2 regions of the Furfurilactobacillus curtus genome follow, and region 1 is predicted to be linked to the other one. Evidence: predicted binding sites of a transcription regulator. Region 1 holds the regulator's gene; the other holds the start of a gene.

The links. The regulator CtsR, encoded in region 1, represses protease genes until heat stress. The targets are predictions, from matches to a motif close to TTGGTCAAAAAAGGTCAAANA.
Region 2: a site for CtsR is predicted at 5,536-5,556, ahead of ACYQ0Y_RS01335 (Bax inhibitor-1/YccA family protein). Genes of this name have one in related genera too.

The regions. Positions count from the first base shown of each region.
Region 1 covers NZ_BAAHXU010000001.1:1,949,084-1,956,288, forward strand. The annotation lists gene ACYQ0Y_RS09115 (D-2-hydroxyacid dehydrogenase) at 1-367, shown strand, start outside; gene tenA (thiaminase II) at 628-1,290, shown strand; gene ACYQ0Y_RS09125 (CtsR family transcriptional regulator) at 1,587-2,060, shown strand; gene ACYQ0Y_RS09130 (ATP-dependent Clp protease ATP-binding subunit) at 2,086-4,587, shown strand; gene ACYQ0Y_RS09135 (TetR/AcrR family transcriptional regulator) at 4,920-5,519, shown strand; gene rpoB (DNA-directed RNA polymerase subunit beta) at 5,823-7,205, shown strand, end outside.
Region 2 covers NZ_BAAHXU010000001.1:230,470-237,674, forward strand. The annotation lists gene ytpR (YtpR family tRNA-binding protein) at 1-286, shown strand, start outside; gene ACYQ0Y_RS01320 (DNA translocase FtsK) at 421-2,631, shown strand; gene murC (UDP-N-acetylmuramate--L-alanine ligase) at 2,728-4,062, shown strand; gene ACYQ0Y_RS01330 (multidrug effflux MFS transporter) at 4,158-5,354, opposite strand; gene ACYQ0Y_RS01335 (Bax inhibitor-1/YccA family protein) at 5,591-6,313, shown strand; gene polA (DNA polymerase I) at 6,660-7,205, shown strand, end outside.

The DNA of each region.
Region 1 (7,205 bases):
CTACCACATGTTAAATGCAGCGGCCTTCAGTAAGATGAAGGATGGTGTGATCATCTTGAATCCAGCTCGAGGTGATCTGTTAGATACCGATGACTTAATTGCCGCTTTGGATTCTGGCAAAGTCGGTGGCGCAGCCTTGGATGTTTACGAGGGCGAAGTTGGCATCTTCAACGCCGATTTTGGTCAGTTTGATGCGATCCCAGACGACCGACTAAAGCGTTTGATGTCACGGGACAATGTCCTAGTGAGTCCACACATTGCGTTCTATACGAAGACAGCGGTTCGTAACATGGTCCAATTTGCTTTAAATAACAATCGTCAGTTAATCGAAACAGGAACGGCGGATAATGTCGTTTCATTTGACTAATCAGACTTCGGTAGTGCACTGACAAAATACGTTCGCCATCATTGAAGAGCGGCCAACCCAAAATCATGGTCGGGCGAAAGTCGGCCATTCATGATTTCCCGTTGTTACTCGGACTCAAAGCGAACTTGCTAACGTTTTGATCAGTTTGTAAAGAGCCAGTATCGATTATGTAAAACCCGTGCTTTCTTTATGAAGGCATGGGTTTTATCAGCTATACTGATTGAGACACATGGCGCTTTCCCCAGTAAAGGAGTTTTATCATGTCTTTCAGTCAGACCGCATATCAAGCTAATCGGTTACTTTGGCAATCTAGCATTCAACATCCATTCATTCAGCAACTGCGTGATGGTACCTTGCCTGAAGCAACCTTTCGTTATTACCTTATTCAAGATCATCACTATTTGCGTGACTTTGCACGCGTACATGATTTAACGGCGCAAGCGGCTGAAAACAAACAAGTTAAACAACTTTTAACAGATTTGGCAAACGGCCTGCGCGCTGGCGAAATCACAACCCAAACGACTTTTTTTAAACCATTAGCGATTACGCCAGCCGATGTGAGACAGACGCCGATGGCACCAACAACCTATGCTTATACGTCGCACATGTACCGGACGCTCTCACAAGCGGGGCCAGCCGCCGCCATCGCCGGTCTACTACCATGTGCTTGGCTGTATGCGGATATTGGTGCTGCCTTACAAGGGGTGAGCTCGCCGGTGCCTGTCTATCAGGCCTGGTTAGATAGTTATCAGGCAGCCGATTACACAGATGCTGTGGCGACTCAAATTGAATTAACCGACCAAGTTGCGGCAGCAACAGATCAGGCAGAACGCGCACAAATGATGGCCGCTTTTGCGCGGAGCACGTACTTTGAACTCAATTTTTGGCAAATGGCGCTTGACCAGCAACAATGGCAGCCATGATTATTTTTGTTACCATACTGGGCCTCGTATGACGAAGCTGTTTTGCTTGTGAAGATCAGCAAGGGCAAGGTTGAAACGAAGACAAAATTCATTGCCAAAGCTAAAAAGCCAAATCGCGGGACATGGGTTTTGACTCATGTCCTGCGTTTGCGCTCGCTTATGATCTTCTTCTGCGTGTGGCACTAGCATTTTGTTTATTTAGACCTTACCGAAGCCTTTGAATCCTTTATGATTGCAAATTTAGTCAGGGTTCGTATAATATAGTCAATATTAGTCAAAGACTGGGGTGAGCAATCATGGAAGGACCAACTAACATTTCGGATGTGATTGAGAAATATTTGAAGGGCATCTTGGCTGATGAAGAACAGGTGGAAATTCGCCGCTCTGACATTGCCGACCAATTTAATGTCGTTCCTTCGCAAATCAATTACGTGATCAAAACCCGCTTCACCATCCAGAATGGCTACATCGTAGAGAGTAAGCGAGGCGGCGGCGGCTATATCCGGATCGAAAAAGTTAATTTATTGGCAGATACGGATGTGCTTGACAGTCTGCTTAGCGATGTCGTGGGCGATGCCATTAATCAACATGACGCCTACGCGATTATTAATTCATTATTCAACGACGGTGTACTCAAGGAACGCGAGGCCAATATTATTTTAGCGGCAATTGATAAAGACACCTTGGCCGTGGCTGACCATGAGGTGGAAAATACGCTGCGTGCCCGCATCCTGATTGGTGTGCTGAATCGTTTACGGTTTGAAGACTGAGCGTTAATGAAAGGCAGGACAGCAAATGGATAATTTATTTACCCCGAGTGCCAAAGACGTACTTGTTTTGGCGCAAGAACAGGCAAAGTATTTTAAACACCAGGCGGTTGGCACTGAGCATTTGCTCCTTGCTTTAACCATCGAACAAAATGGGATCGCTAGTAAAGTTTTACAACAGTTCAATATTACTGAAGAGGACGTTCGTGAAGAAATCGAACGTTTCACCGGCTATGGTACGTTAACCAATGTTGACAAAGAAACCTATCTTCCTTATTCACCAAAGGCGAAGGAAATCCTCACGATTGCTGGTGATGAAGCAAAACGACTGGGTGCGACTAAGATTGGGACCGAGCACCTATTATTGGCACTACTTTCCGATGAAAGTATTTTATCTTCGCGTATCTTAGTCACACTAAATCTTGACTTAGCCCAAGCGCGCAAAGTGATTCTGCGAAAGCTAGGAATTACTGACTCACCACGACGCCGGCAACAAATGAACAAGGCTGCTAACAATAAGCAGCAAGCAGAAGGGACACCAACACTAGATTCGTTAGCACGTGATTTAACGGCTTTGGCTGCGGATAATCAGATGGATCCAGTTGTTGGTCGTAGTAAAGAAGTTAAACGGGTCATTCAAATTTTGAGCCGTCGAACCAAAAACAACCCCGTTTTAATTGGGGAGCCTGGGGTTGGGAAGACAGCGATTGCTGAAGGATTAGCGCAAAAGATTGTCGCTGGTGACGTACCAGAAGACTTAAGCGACAAACGTTTGATGATGCTCGACATGGGCTCATTGGTCGCCGGCACTAAGTATCGAGGCGAATTTGAAGATCGACTAAAGAAAGTTATTGAAGAAATTTACAATGACGGACATGTGATCTTATTCATTGATGAGTTACACACACTAATTGGGGCCGGCGGTGCTGAAGGTGCGATTGACGCTTCTAACATCTTGAAGCCCGCCTTGGCTCGTGGTGAGCTACAAACAATTGGCGCCACGACTTTAAGTGAATATCAAAAGTATATTGAATCTGATGCCGCGTTGGAACGTCGATTTGCGACGGTTCAAGTTGATGAACCGACAGAAGCTGAAGCGGTGGAAATCTTAACCGGGTTGAAACCACGTTATGAAGAACATCATCAAGTTGAGATTACTGATGATGCTGTCAATGCGGCAGTTAAACTATCAGCTCGGTATATTACGGAGCGTTTTCTGCCTGATAAAGCGATCGATTTGATGGACGAAGCGGGTGCCAAAGTACGCATTGACGCTGCTGGTCACAAGACGAAATTAGCTAAACAAGAAGATAAGTTAACCGACTTACAGCAACAAAAAGAAGCTGCGATTGAGAATCAGGATTTTGAAGGTGCTGCGGCGATTCGTGAAAAAGAGATGGCAATGCGAAAGCGTGTTGATAAGCTCTTGGATGAACAAGACAATGAAAAGCTCAGTGGTCAGCCACATTACGAGCTGCAAGTGACTGAAGAAGATGTCGCAGAAGTTGTTTCAGAATGGACTGGCGTACCGTTGACGCAACTTCGAAAAGATGAAGAGTCACGACTACTCAATCTAGAGAAAGTTTTGCATGAACGAGTCGTCGGTCAAGACGAAGCCATTTCTGCGGTTGCACGAGCGATTCGTCGTGCTCGATCTGGATTGAAAGATCCAAATCGTCCAATTGGATCGTTTATGTTTCTTGGACCTACCGGTGTCGGAAAAACTGAGCTGGCAAAAGCCTTGGCTGAGGCAATGTTTGGTTCAGAGGATAATATGATTCGGGTTGACATGTCAGAATATCAAGAGCGCTTTAGTTCTAGCCGGTTGATCGGGGCAGCCCCTGGGTATGTCGGTTACGACGAAGGGGGTCAATTAACTGAACAGGTTCGAAATAAACCTTATTCAGTGGTACTTTTGGATGAAGCCGAAAAAGCAGATACCGATGTTTTTAACTTGTTATTGCAAGTATTGGATGATGGGTTCTTAACGGATTCGAAGGGACGCAAGGTTGATTTTCGTAATACAATTTTGATCATGACCTCGAATTTGGGTGCGACTGCCGTTCGAGACGATAAAGAAGTCGGATTCGGCGCAACCAGTGCAACGGACAACTACCAAGCAATGTCCGATAAAATTCGTCAGGCATTGCGACTTACGTTCCGTCCAGAATTCTTAAATCGAATTGATGAAACGGTTATTTTCCACTCCTTGACCAAGCCAGAACTGCACGAAATCGTAAAGTTAATGGCGGGTATCGTCTTGAAGCGGGTGGCTGACCAAGGAATCAAGGTCAAAATTACACCAGCTGCGATTGATGTGGTGGCTGAAGCTGGGTTTGATCCAGAGTACGGTGCACGGCCAATTCGCCGGGCCTTACAGACCCAGGTTGAGGATCGCCTTAGCGAAGCACTGATCGCTGGTCAAATCAAGACGACCGACGCGGTGACTGTTGGCGCTAAATCTGGCAAGATAACGATTACAACAAAAACGGTTCCAGCTGCAAAGACAACCGTTAGTGCCAAGTCATAACCGAAGTAAAGGCTTAAGAATCTCGGACAAAACTAAAATCTAAATTTCATTTCTAATTCTAAATCGCCAAAATGCGGGACATAAGTCAAGTGACTCCGCCTAAAAGCGAACGGCAAACGATGAATAAAACCATCATCATTGGCGGTTCGCCCTTAGTGTTCGTCACTTACCGACTTATGCCCCGCGCTCTTTTTGAGTACAGCTCATTAGTCTGTTAGGTACATGAATGCAAATCGTTAAGATTTATCCAGAAAGTTAACCTTGTGAATTGCATTTTGGGCTGTTAACCGGCAAACTTGGAGTAAATAGTTATGCGAGTGAGGAAGGTACCTATGAGTCGAGAGGAGCAACTGGCCCACACGCGCCGAGGCATATTGGACGCGGCTCGGACCTTATTTTTGAACAAAGGATATGCAGAAACATCAACGCGTGATATTGCTAACGCAGTTGGGTTAACTCAACCAGCCCTTTATCATCATTTTGCAGATAAGGAACTTATCTTTATTGAAGTAATCAGCGAAGTTGGCCGTGAATTGGCAGGGCGGATGAATGCAATTATTGACGACGGCGATGGCGATGGTCTAACGGTATTGACTGATTTGTCTCAAGCTATGATTGCAATTCATCCCCGTGATGCCTTTAGCCTGATTCATGGTAGCTTCCAATATTTAAAGCCAGAAAATCAAGGGAAATTAGGACGAATCTTTAGTCAAGATTACGTGCAGCCACTGGTTCGTTTTTTTAGTTCAGATAAACTGACATTAAAGTCGGGACTAGATCCAATGACTGCGGCAAATTTTTATATGACGAGTTTGGCGCCGTTGTTTGCGGAATTTCATCAACTAGGTGGACCGGGCCTTAGCGACCGTGAACGCATTCAAGTGTTACTTAAATTGATTCTATTTGGTGTTGCTGATGAAACGAATGTATGATTTTGGTTGCTTAGCGGCGACAGTAAAAACCGTGCAGCGACGGATGCAAACTCATTGACAGAATCATCTTGACGGCGTATATTTATCAACGTATATCACTGTGAATAAAAATGGCCGAGGCGATCTATTGTCCGTTGAAGCCCTTATAGAAAAGCAAAAGTAGCGCTTACATTTTTTGTGAAATGAATTGCTTCTTTTGCCTTTTTTATGCTCAAAATTTGTGTTTCAAGTGTTTTGTAATCAACTTGTAATATATATGGCGAGCTTATTCACTGGAAGACTTATATCAAAGGAGTGAAGAACTTGGCAGGGCATTTAGTTAAATACGGTAAACACCGGACCCGTAGAAGTTACGCACGCATTAAAGAAGTTCTTGATCTGCCGAATTTGATTGAAATCCAAACGGATTCATACCAATGGTTCCTCGATGAAGGACTGCGTGACATGTTCGATGACATCATGCCAATTGATGATTTCCAAGGCAACTTGTCATTGGAATTTGTTGACTACCAGTTACTTGAACCAAAATACACGGTGGATGAAGCCCGCGAACACGATGCTAACTATTCGGCGCCACTGCACGTGACCTTGCGCTTAACCAACCACGAAACTGGCGAAATCAAGAGCCAGGACGTATTCTTTGGTGACTTCCCGTTAATGACGGATCAAGGAACGTTCATCATCAATGGTGCAGAGCGGGTTATCGTTTCCCAGCTGGTTCGTTCGCCAGGCGTTTACTACAATGAAGAGGAAGACAAAAACGGCCGTGAAATTTACGGTGCGACAGTCATCCCTAACCGTGGTGCATGGTTAGAATACGAAACCGATGCCAAGGAAATTTCTTATGTCCGCATTGATCGGACTCGGAAAATCCCCATGACGGAACTTGTCCGTGCGTTGGGCTACGGTTCTGACGATGAGATCATTGATATCTTAGGACAAAGCGATGCCTTAATGGCCACCTTAGAAAAGGATATTCACAAGAATTCGGATGATTCTCGAGTTGAAGAATCGTTGAAAGATATCTATGAACGGTTGCGCCCAGGTGAACCTAAGACAGCGGATTCTTCTCGGAGTCTATTGACGGCTCGTTTCTTTGATCCAAAGCGTTACGACACCGCTCCAGTTGGCCGTTACAAGCTTAACAAAAAGCTTGACTTACACACTCGTTTACTCGGTTTGACGTTGGCTGAAACATTGGCGGATCCTGAATCTGGTGAAATCATCGCCGAAAAGGGTACTGTTATTGACAAGACAGTCATGGCGAAGTTGTCGCCATATTTGGACCAAGAGGACTTCAAGTCAGTTACCTTCACACCTTCCGATGAAGCCGTTGTTACGGAGCCGATGACGGTTCAAGTAATCAAGGTCTTCTCAAAGAACGACCCTGAACAAGTTTTGAATATGATTGGCAATGGTCATATTGACCTGAAGAACCACACGATTCAACCGGCTGACATCGTTGCATCAATCAACTATTTCTTCAACTTGCAAGAAGGTGTTGGTTCAACGGATGATATCGATCACTTAGGCAATCGGCGGATTCGTTCAGTTGGTGAGTTATTACAGAATCAGTTCCGGATCGGTCTTTCACGGATGGAGCGGGTTGTTCGTGAACGGATGTCTATTCAAGACTCCGCGACTGTTACGCCACAACAATTAATTAACATTCGACCAGTAGTTGCT
Region 2 (7,205 bases), 1.7 Mb from region 1:
AACGCGTGTCGACCATGACCAGATTTTACAAATTGTCAGTGGTTCACCGAATATGCGCGAACATATTTTTGTTGTGGTAGCTAAAGTCGGTGCATTGATGCCGAGTGGTCAAATTATTTGGCCAGGTGAATTGCGAGGGGTTCCTTCCGATGGTATGATTACCAGTGGTCGGGAGCTTCACTTGATCAATGCGCCACAAAAAAAAGGGGCATTGATTTTATCGCCAGATTTTGCTCCCGTTGGTACGCCGTTTTCGTTTGAACAAGGTAACAAGCTTTTCGTTTAAACGGGTTCGCAATTGAGAGTAGACAGGTTAAGCTATTGAAGCTTAACCTGTGAGGAGGCGCAGGCCTCCTTTTTTCGTGAAGCAAGTTTTAATTAACTACTAATGAATTGAAATATTTGATTTAGGTGACGTGAATGAGACATTACGATGGGCCTACCTTTTTCCGGCAACATCCAGAAGAATTAGAGCGGCGGCGACAACAGCGTACAAATCGCTTAATTGGGCCGCCAACTGAACAATCTGAACCGTCAACAAGTAGCCAAGCGGTGCGATATGGCAGTGCAGAAATTGAAATTGATCGATCAACCGCTAGTCTTTACGCAGCACAGCAAGCGCGCGCGATTGCGCAGACAATTAATCCACATCGAAAATGGCATACACCGGCTAGTGCCGCAGCTAGCACGGTAACCGATGAATCTGGTTACGTTTCGGCGACTCCTAAGGTATTTAATCAAACTTCGGTGGCCTTTTCTGCCAACAATAAGCCAGTTGCCAGTGTCTGGGGTGATGATGATTGGTCTCATTCTGAATCAGTTGCACCTGCAACTGATTCTTCACAATTGTCAACGCAGCAGGTAGAGAGTCAAAGTCAGGAAACCACCAAACTGACAAATAACGAAGTCACAGTCAAGCCACATAAAGATCAGCTACATCAAATAGCTGACGGGAGTGACACAGCGGCGACAAGTAGCAGAGCGACGCTTGCCGATCATAGTCAAGGTGTTTTAGGTCATGGATTAGCAGCTATTTTTGATGAGGAACAAAATGGACAAAAGGCACTAGCACTATTTAATCATGATCGGGCTGATGATGATTTACCAAATGAAGTTAACTCTGAAGTTATCTCCACCCCTGACCCGGCCGAAACGATACAACAAACCGGGCGTAGTTATGCAACGGATGACGATCGAGAATTATTGACTTATCATTTTCCAAGCCTAGCTTTGTTAAAGCCGCCCGTTCAACGAGATGAGGCCAAGTTAGATGCGTGGTTAGATCATCAAATTGATGTCTTAAATCAAACGTTATCTGCCTTTAACATCGATGGGGAAGTGGTCGATTTCACGGTTGGTCCAACCGTGACTCAGTTTCAAGTGAGCTTAGGACCTGGTGTACGTGTTAATAAAATTACTAATCTGCAAGATGATTTAAAATTGGCGTTGGCCGCTAAAGACATTCGGATTGAAGCACCAATTCCTGGGCAAAGTACAGTCGGAATTGAAATTCCGGATCTAAAATCGCGACCAGTGATGCTTTCCGAAGTGTTGCGTTCAGAGGCGTTCCAAAAGAGCACTTCTCCGTTGACTGTCGCTTTAGGAGTTGATTTATTCGGCCAACCACAAGTAACGGATCTGCGCAAAATGCCTCACGGATTAATCGCTGGGGCGACTGGTTCAGGAAAGTCAGTGTTCATTAACAGCCTATTGATGTCGATTTTGTATAAGGCGACACCGCAAGAAGTTAAGCTGATTTTGATTGATCCAAAAGCGGTTGAAATGGCGCCATATAATGGCATTCCACACTTATTGGCCCCCGTCGTTTCAGAACCACAAGCTGCCGCAGCGGCACTAAAGTGGACCGTCAATGAAATGGATGAACGGTACCAGCGGCTAGCTGCCGCGGGCGCTCGCAATATTGAACAGTACAATGATAAGGCCAAACAAGCTGGTGACGAGGCAGCACAAATGCCCTATATTTTGGTGATCATTGATGAATTGGCAGACCTGATGATGGTTGCTGCCTCTGAAGTCCAGGACTATATTGCTAGAATTACTCAAAAGGCGCGAGCGGCGGGAATTCATCTGCTGGTAGCCACGCAACGACCGTCAGTCGACGTCGTAACCGGAACGATCAAGAATAATATTCCGACCCGTTTAGCATTCATGGTTGCTAGTCAAATTGATTCACGGACTATTTTAGACACGGCCGGTGCTGAGCGTTTATTAGGGCGTGGTGACATGCTCTACTTAGGAAACGGCAAGAGCCAGCCGATTCGGTTACAAGGCACGTTCGTTGATGCTGAAATCGATCCAGTTACAGATTTTGTCCGGGAGCAAATGGCCCCACATTATGCGTTTGAACCTAAACAACTATTAGCAACTGAAATCGCGGCAGAAGATCAAGATGAATTATGGCCACAGGTGTTGGCCTATATCGCTGAAGAAAAAAATGTGTCAACGTCGAAATTGCAGCGCGTCTTTTCAATCGGCTACAACCGAGCCGCTAACCTAGTGGATCAATTAGAAAGTCGTGGTTATGTCTCGGCCCAGCAGGGATCTAAACCACGGGAGGTCTTTTTCACAGCTGAGCAATTGGCTGAAACAAGGAATCGTGAAGAATCTTAAAAAACAACCGCAGTAACTGGCTGTTTAATTGAAATATTGATACATTGTAATTAACCATTTTGGTGATACGCGTTTTAACGAAGGAGTCCATTTATGATGGAGAACACTGATACAACTTACTATTTTGTTGGGATTAAGGGGTCGGGAATGGCCTCCTTAGCCCTAATTCTGCATGATCGTGGTGATCGTGTCGAAGGGTCTGATATTGACCAGTACACATTCACACAGCGACCATTGGAACAAGCTGGCATAAAAATTTACGCGTTTGATCCGGCAAACTTACATGAAGGGCTGACAGTGATCGCTGGAAATGCCTTTCCGGATACTCATCCAGAAATACTTCAGGCTAAAAAATTAGGGTTACCAGTTATTCGTTACCATGAGTTTCTGGGTCAACTGATGCGGGGGTATACGAGCATTGGTGTGGCCGGTGCTCATGGTAAGACCAGTACAACCGGGTTACTCGCTCACGTATTAAGCGGTATTGCACCAACGAGTTATTTAATTGGGGATGGCACTGGTAAAGGCACGCCAAATTCCCGCTTCTTTGTGTTTGAAGCTGACGAATATCGGCGTCACTTTTTAGCGTATCATCCAGATTATGCCATTATGACAAATATTGATTTCGATCATCCAGATTATTATACCGGGATTGATGATGTCGCAGATGCCTTCCAGACGTTTGCTAGTCAAGTAGGTAAAGCAATTTTTGCCTGGGGTGATGATGAACATTTACGACAGTTGAAGGCCAATGTGCCAATCTACTATTATGGCACGAAGGATCGAGACGATATTCAAGCGCGTAATGTCAAACGGACTACAAAAGGGTCTAATTTTGATGTCTACTTACATGATGAGTTGATTGGTAACTTTGAAATTCCATTGTATGGCGAACACAATGTGCTTAATAGCCTAGCTGTCATTGCAGTGGCACATTTTGAAAAAGTTGATATGACTGATTTGCGTAAAGAACTGCTTTCATTTAAAGGAGTTAAACGGCGGTTTGCGGAACGGTCAGTGGCAGATATGACCATCATTGATGACTATGCTCATCATCCATCTGAAATTAAAGCGACGATTGATGCTGCTCGTCAAAAATATCCAGATAAGCAATTAATTGCGGTATTCCAGCCGCACACATTTACGCGAACAATTGCGTTGATGGATGATTTTGCTAAAAGTTTGAATTTGGCCGACAAAGTCTACTTGACGAATATCTTTGGTTCAGCTCGTGAAAAGACAGGAACTGTTTCTAGTGCTGATTTAGGTGCGAAGATTGTCAAAGGCGGCGATGTGTTAACTTTGGAAAATCTATCGCCTCTATTAGATTATCATGACGCTGTCGTCATCTTTATGGGTGCCGGCGATGTTCAAAAATACGAACGCGAATATGAAACACTGTTAAGTAATTCCAGTTTAACGAACGGTTAAGCGCAAACATGAACAATTGCGGATGATTCACTTGATGAGACAAAAATGGCGAGCTAACTCAATTTGAGTTAGCTCGCCATTTTTGCGACTGGAATTTAATTAGTGGTGGTCACAGAGGTGAGACCAAGTAAAATTAACCCGATGATCTCAAAAATGATAATTAAACTGATCATCGGAATTGAACTTGTCGAACCGAATAACCCGACGACGGGAGAAGCTAGACCGCCGACTAATTCCGAAAAGGTGCCCAAGACCGCCGATGCTGTCCCAATATTAGTGGAGGTACTAGCCATAGCAATCGCAGTCGTTATGCCGTTATTGAAACCGATGGAGACAACCACGATCCAAAGCGCAGTCGTAAAGAGCCAGAAGTTATTGACCGTTAGCGCGTTTAACAACATCAAGCCACTGCTGGCGATCGGAATCAGAAATCCCCAGCGCGTTAAATTTCGATCAGATGTTTTACCTGTCAGCCGACCCATGAGCTGAGCACCTAAGGCGATACCCAGTCCATTAAAAGCGTAAATGAGACTGAATGAAGTTGTACTTAAGTGAAAATCTTTTTGAAAAATGAAGGAAGAAGCGGCAATATAAGTGAATAATGCCCCGTTAACCAAGGCCAGGAGGCTTGCATTCAACATGAAAAGACGGTTTTTAAACACTGCTTTAAAGTTCAATGGTTCAAGCTGGTTATGCGTAACTTGGCTAGTCTCTGGTAAGCCAAACAGACTCGTTACCACCAGAATGACACCAATGATGGTTAATGTAACGAACACTGATTGCCACGGGAACAAACTGACAAGGGCAGCACCTAGGATTGGTGCAATGACGGGAAACACGCCATTAATTGTCATTAACGTTGCGTAAAAGCGAGTTAGTTTGACACCATCAAATAAATCACGGGCAATGGCACGAGATAAGACTTGACCGGCTGAACCGGCAAGCCCTTGAACAATTCGCACAATTAGAAATAACCCAATATTGTGAATGAAAATTAGTGCGAATGAGGATAATGTGAAAACGGCTAGTCCGACCATCAAGGGTTGACGTCGGCCAACGCGATCGCTCCATGGACCAATAAAAAGCTGTCCAATTGCCATCCCAATCAGGCAGGCACTGATACTGGCTTGAACGGCCGTGGCCGAAGTATGTAAGCTCAACTGGATATCCGGCAAAGCGGGTAGATACATATCTAATGATAAAGGCCCAAAAGCTGATAGTGTCCCTAGTAAGATGGTCAAAAAAAGGCTAGGGCGCGAATTCACTTTTTGTGGACTGTCAGATTGAATCATAATTACCTCGCAATCTTGAATTTGATTTATCGATATCTGGCTCATTTTAGTCGAGTTTTCGAAAAAAAACTAGACCGCTTCATTTGATAAGCTAATGTTGTAGCTTATCTAAAGAATTTTTTTCTAATAGCAAAAGACTTGCTTGTTAACTTAATTCTGTTAAAATACTTTGTAAATAAGGTTAGTCAACATTTGTCAGACTAACGGAATGCTTTGAGAGAAATGAGGGATCAGTTGTGAACAATAATGAATATCAACAACCTCGTCGTGAGGTGAATGTCCAAGCTTCTGGTTTAAGCGCTTTTATGAGCCGTGTCTTTGGCTACATGGGCTTGGCAGTCTTAATTTCCGCCGTTGTTGCAATTCTTGCAGGGGTGGTTTACCAGAAACAATATTTTGGCTTTCTAGCTGCTAATTCTTGGTTTATGTGGGTTCTAATTATCGCTGAATTTGGATTAGTCATAGGTGGCTCATTTCAAGCCAAACGGAGTGCCAGTGCTGGATTAACGATGCTACTTGGTTTTGCAGCGATTAATGGCCTGATGCTATCCACGATTTTCTTGGCTTACACGAGCGCCACAATTTTTTCCGCCTTCTTTGCTTCCGCAGCAATTTTCGGTGGCATGGCAGTTTATGGAATGACGACGCATCGTGACCTGAGTCGAATTGGCACGCAGATGATCTTTGCGCTGTTCGGCGTTATCGTGGTCAGCTTGATCAATATGTTCCTTCATTCATCAGTGATTAGCTACGTCTTTAGCTTTGTGATTGTTGGGATCTTTGTCGTTTTGACGGCCTGGGATACACAACGTATGCGGCGAATTTATGAACAATATGGTAACCAGGTGGCGCTAGGGGGCTTGGCAATTCAAGGTGCCTTCCAGTTATATCTAGACTTTATTAATATTTTCATTTATGTACTTCAGATCTTTGGTTTTAGTGGCGGTAATCGAAACTAGCTCATCTGTTGCATCTTGATGTTTTAGCGAGGATCAATTGATCCTCGCTTTTTTGTCGAATGCTGCCGGTGGGCAAAGGTCTTGGTCAAGCAGCTGGCTTTGTTCAGATTTTTGTCATGCATCGACAACTTGGGGTTTAATTCAACGTCAGTAATACGCCAAGAACACGATATGACCCATTTAAGCCACATTAGATTAATCATTGAAAACATTTCTCACTAATTCGGTTAAGCTGATCTAAAATTTGGCGGAAAATGTGCCAATGGAAAGCAAAGCCAAAATTTGGTAAACTACTGATAATACAAGCATTTAACGATGTTGATCTTGGAAAAGAAAGAGACGGCCAATGAGTGAACAAATTGAATTATCAAAACAGCCGCGTTTATTATTAATTGATGGCAATAGCGTCGCGTTTCGCGCTTTTTTTGCGCTCCATCAACAGCTAGATCGCTTTACGAATCACGATGGCTTACATACCAACGCAATCTATGCATTCAAAACGATGCTAGATGTTGTTATCAAGGCCGTTCATCCGGATAAGGCCTTGGTTGCTTTTGATGCTGGCAAAACGACTTTTCGTACGGAAAAATTTGGTGACTACAAAGGGGGACGCTCCAAAACACCACCGGAATTATCTGAACAAATGCCATATTTGCGAGATTTACTGTCCGCCTATGGAATTAAAAGTTACGAGTTAAGTAATTGGGAGGCGGATGACATTATTGGCACCTTAGCTCATGAAGGGGAAGAGGCGGGCTATCAAGTCATTATTGTGACCGGAGACCGCGACCTGACGCAGCTGGCAACCGATCAGACCACCGTTGCAATCACTCAAAAAGGGGTCAGCGAGATTGAATATTATACGCCGGCGCACGTTCAGGAAAAGTATGGT